Regions from separate parts of the Comamonas sp. GW821-FHT11H03 genome, predicted to be linked through region 2. Evidence: predicted binding sites of a transcription regulator. Region 2 holds the regulator's gene; the other holds the start of a gene.
The links. Region 2 encodes NrdR, which represses ribonucleotide reductase genes. Its sites were predicted from a motif close to CACNANATNTNGTG; they were not measured.
Positions count from the first base shown of each region.

Region 1: the regulator NrdR is predicted to act here: its motif matches at 1,210-1,223, upstream of AC1RTQ_RS01995 (ribonucleoside-diphosphate reductase subunit alpha).

Region 1 covers NZ_JBXARF010000001.1:411,101-413,551, forward strand. Annotated here, with positions in the region: gene AC1RTQ_RS01985 (sigma-54-dependent transcriptional regulator) at 1-210, shown strand, start outside; gene ampD (1,6-anhydro-N-acetylmuramyl-L-alanine amidase AmpD) at 203-841, shown strand; gene AC1RTQ_RS01995 (ribonucleoside-diphosphate reductase subunit alpha) at 1,347-2,451, shown strand, end outside.
Region 2 covers NZ_JBXARF010000006.1:245,535-247,985, forward strand. Annotated here, with positions in the region: gene glyA (serine hydroxymethyltransferase) at 1-710, shown strand, start outside; gene nrdR (transcriptional regulator NrdR) at 732-1,214, shown strand; gene AC1RTQ_RS15380 (bifunctional metallophosphatase/5'-nucleotidase) at 1,346-2,451, opposite strand, start outside.

The sequences.
Region 1 (2,451 bases), on a different contig from region 2:
AGTCCGGCCACGCTGCCGGAGGATCTGCAAGGCTGGCTTGATGAGCAGGAGCGCAGCATTTTGGTCAGAGCCCTTCAGGACAACGGCTTCAACCGCACAGCCACGGCGGCCAGACTTGGCATCAGCCTGCGCCAGATTCGCTACCGCATCGACCGTCTGGGCATAGACCTGCCGGCCGAAGGCAGCAAACACCAGAGCGACAATGTCTGACCCCACACCTCATTTCTCATCCTTGCCGCTGCCACAGCAGCCTTGGCAGGCCGGCTGGTATGGTGCGGCGCGCCAGCTGAGATCTCCCAATTTCGGCCCTCGCCCCGGGGACGCGCAGATCGACCTCGTCATCATCCACTCCATCAGCCTGCCTCCGGGCCAGTACGGCACAGGCGCGGTGCAGCAGTTGTTCACCAACCAGCTGGACTGGGACGCCCATCCTTATTACCAGGGCATTCGCGGCCTCGAAGTCTCGTCACATTTCTTTATCACGCGTCATGGCGAGATCTGGCAGTTCGTCAGCTGCGACGACCGCGCCTGGCATGCCGGCGTGAGCCAGTGGCGCGGGCGCGAGCGCTGCAACGACGACTCCATCGGCATCGAACTCGAAGGCCTGGAAGGCCTGAGCTTTGAAGCTGCGCAGTACCAGGCCCTGCAGCAGCTTTGCATCGCCATCGCGGCGCACTATCCCGTGCACTACATCGCCGGACACGAGCACGTCGCGCCCGGGCGCAAGCAGGACCCCGGCCCGGGCTTTGACTGGCAGCGGCTGCAGCAGCAGCTGGGCAGCACGGACGGCACGCGCAGCTGGCAATTCCCCACCAGTCCTTCAGCCTCAGGCGCAGCCTGAAATCTTCATAGCACCTACCGCCTTTCAGCACTCGATTTCATACACATTCGTAGCTGAAATCTTTTACTGGAAGGCGCTATGCGCTCCTCATTTTGAGAATCCCAAGCATCCATCGTTGCAGGGCTTCGAAACGGCATGTCAATGGCGCGCGCGCAACAACTGTCGCCTGCATCAAACACGCAAATTTTTTACATATTTCCAGCCCGATCTGCCGCCGCGCGCAACCGCGCCACAGGCCTTTATTCATGCGGGATGAAGTCATTTTTGCGGCTGTCAAGCGGCGCTCGAAATGCCAGATTCGGTAGTTTCATCAGGTCGCTCGGATTTAAGCGCGATACACTACCGGTAGTGTTTTGAAGCGCCCCAGACCCCATATCTAGTGTTTACAAGTTGTGCACACCCTGTGCAAACCATGTGTAAACCGAGGCGCCGAATCGTGTTTTTGATGGCCTGCCAGCAGTGCAGGCCTTTGTCTGCCTATCCACATACTGACTCAGAGGAACTTATGCAAGAAGCGTTGAACTCACTGCCTTCTGCCGCACCTGCCGGTGCAGCCAATTCTTCCTCCCCCAATGACAGCTATCAGATCATCCGCCGCAGCGGCGATGTGGTGGCTTTCGCGCCCCAGAAGATTGCCGTGGCCCTGACCAAGGCTTTCCTGGCCGTGCGCGGCGCGCAAGGCGCGGCTTCCGCCAGCGTGCGCGACACCGTCAACGAACTCACCGACGGCGTGGTGCGCGCACTGGTGCGCTCGCGCCCCGATGGCGGCACCTTCCATATCGAAGATGTGCAGGACCAGGTCGAACTGGGCCTGATGCGCGCCGGTCACCAGGACGTGGCCCGCGCCTATGTGCTGTATCGCGAGCGCCGCAACCAGGAGCGTGCCGAGCAGAAGAAGGTCGCCGAAGTGGCCGCAGCTGCCACCGCCAAGCCCGTGCTGCATGTGACCGACAACGGCCAGCGCGTGCCGCTGGACCAGGAGCGCCTGGAGGCTCTGATCGTCGCTTCCTGCCGCCATCTGAATGCCGACATCCAGTCCGCGCCCATCGTGGCCGAGACCCTGCGCAATCTGTATGACGGCGTGCCCCTGGCCGAGGTCTACAAGGCATCCATCCTGGCCGCCCGTACGCTGATCGAAAAAGACCCCGACTACACCTACGTCACCGCCCGCCTGCTGCTGCACACCATCGTGCGCGAAGTCATGGGCTGCGACGTACAGCCCACGGAAATGCAGGCCGCCTATGCCGACTACTTCCCCGGCTTTGTGCAAAAAGGCGTGGACAACGAGCTGCTCAACCCCGAGCTGCTGAACTACGACCTGCCCCGTCTGGCCAAGGCTCTGAAGGCCGAGCGCGACGAGCAGTTCGACTACCTGGGTCTGCAGACCCTGTACGACCGCTACTTCCTGCACGTGCGCAAGAGCCGCATCGAGCTGCCCCAGTCCTTCTTCATGCGCGTGGCCATGGGCCTGGCGCTGAACGAGCCCGACCGCAACGCCCGTGCCATCGAGTTCTACGAGCTGCTGTCGTCCTTTGACTTCATGTCGTCCACTCCCACGCTGTTCAACAGCGGCACGCTGCGCTCGCAGCTGTCGTCCTGCTACCTGACCA
Region 2 (2,451 bases):
GCATCGACTTCGAGCGCTTCGCAAAAATCGCCAAGGAAGTCGGAGCCATCTTCTGGGTGGACATGGCCCACTATGCCGGTCTGATCGCCGCAGGCGTGTACCCCAACCCCGTGCCCCACGCCGACGTGGTCACCACCACCACTCACAAGAGCCTGCGCGGCCCTCGTGGCGGCGTGATCCTGATGAAGGCCGAGCACGAGAAGGCCATCAACAGCGCCATCTTCCCCGGCCTGCAAGGCGGCCCCCTGATGCATGTCATCGCCGGCAAGGCCGTGGCCTTCAAGGAAGCCCTGACTCCCGAGTTCAAGGCCTACCAGGAACAGGTCGTGAAGAATGCCAAGGTGTTTGCCGAGACGCTGACCGAGCGCGGTCTGCGCATCGTCTCCGGCCGCACCGAAAGCCACGTGATGCTGGTGGACCTGCGTGCCAAGGGCATTACCGGCAAGGCTGCCGAAGCGGCCCTGGGTCTGGCTCACATCACCGTGAACAAGAACGCCATCCCCAACGACCCCGAGAAGCCCTTCGTGACCAGCGGCATCCGTATCGGCACTCCTGCCATGACCACCCGTGGTTTCGGCGAGGAAGAAACCCGCATCACCGCCAACCTGGTGGCTGACGTGCTGGACAAGCCCGAAGACGAAGCCAATCTGGCCGCCGTGCGCGCCAAGGTGGCCGAGCTGACTGCCAAGTTCCCTGTCTACAGCAAGTAAATCCTGCTGCGCTGAGCTGTCATGAAGTGCCCCTTCTGCAACCACCCGGACACGCAAGTTGTTGAAACCCGCGAGTCCGAGGACGGGGGCTTCATCCGCCGCCGCCGCCGCTGTGGCGGCTGCGACAAGCGCTTCACGACCTACGAGCGCCCCGAGGTCAGCTTTCCGACCGTGGTCAAGAGAGACGGCCGGCGCATCGAATACGAGCGCGCCAAGCTGCAAGGCTCTTTTCAGATCGCGCTGCGCAAGCGCCCCGTGAGCACCGAGCTCATCGATGCAGCCATAGAGCGCATCGAGGACAGGCTGCTCAATCTGGGTCAGCGTGAAATCGACTCCAGCCGCCTCGGCGAGCTGGTGATGGACGAGCTCAAGGGCCTGGACAAGGTCGGCTATATCCGCTTTGCCAGCGTCTACCGCAGCTTCGAGGATGTGGACGACTTCAAGAACATCATGGATGAGGTTCGCAGTCCCAAGGCCAAGGCCGCCAGAAAGCCCCAGGCCTGAGCGCCGCCATGACAAAAGCCACCCTCGGGTGGCTTTTGTTTTGTGTGCCTGGCGGTAGGCGAACGCTATGAAATAGTGAGCTTCTATCGCTTTATATAAAAGGATATCAGATAGATATTCATATGAAATCCTTAATGGACAAGCGCAATACGCTCCTTTAAAGGTAGCGTCATCGGGCCGCTGCGGCTTTGCTCGCGCACATGCTCGGCCAGGGCATCCAGATCCAGCATGCCGCCCACCACATCGATGCCTTGCGTGAAGATGCTGAAGTTGTCGCCGCCGCTGCCCAGATAGCTTTGCAGCCCCACACGGTAGTGCTGCGACATCTCGAGCTGCCGGCCGTTCAGGCGCAGCTCGCTCACGCGCCGGCCTGCGGGCTGGCTGCGGTCGAGGCGGTAGCTGAAGCCCTCGGACACCTGCAGGATGCGCGGTGCGCTCACGGTGTTGCTGCCGCTGTCGAATTGCTGCTCCAGCGCCTGGCGAATCTGCTCGCCCGTCAGGCTCATCACCATCAGCGTATTGCCGAACGGCTGAACGCTGAACAGCTGGCCATAGGTCACGCTGCCGTCGACCGCAGGCACCAGGTCGGCGCGCACGCCGCCGGGGTTCACAAAGGCTAGCTGCGCCCCGCCCGCGGCGGCATCGCGCGTGGCCGCGAGTATGGAGTCGGCCACGATGCGCCCCATCACGCTTTCGCCATTGACTTGAGGCATGCGGCTGGCAGCTGCGGCCAGCCGCCCTGCGTCGGCTTCGGCCAGCGGCCGGGCCGCAGCCTGGTAGCGCGCCACCAGCGCCGCAACCTGGGCGTCGGCATCAAAGACCGGAAATTCGGGCTGCAGGCCCACCAGACCGGCAGGGCTGCGATAGGCCTCGCCTTGCACAATATTCTGGCGCGCCGATTTGCGGCTCACGCGGCGTGTGCGCGCATCCACCGTGAGCCTGACCTCGGTCAGCAGCGTGCCGTACTGGCCGGCGCTGGTCAGTAAAAACGGCTTGCGGGCATCCACCCTGGCGTAATCGCAAATATAGGAGCGATGGGTATGACCGGAGATCACCACATCGACCTCGCCCGAGAGCTGCTCCAGAATCGGCACGATGGCGCCGGAGAGGCCTTTGCAACTATCGTCCTGCAGGCCGGACGTGGTGGCCCCGCCCTCATGGATCAGCACCACGATCACATCGGCCCCCTGCGCACGCAGCTGTGGAATCAGCGCATTGGCCGTCTGCGCCTCGTCGG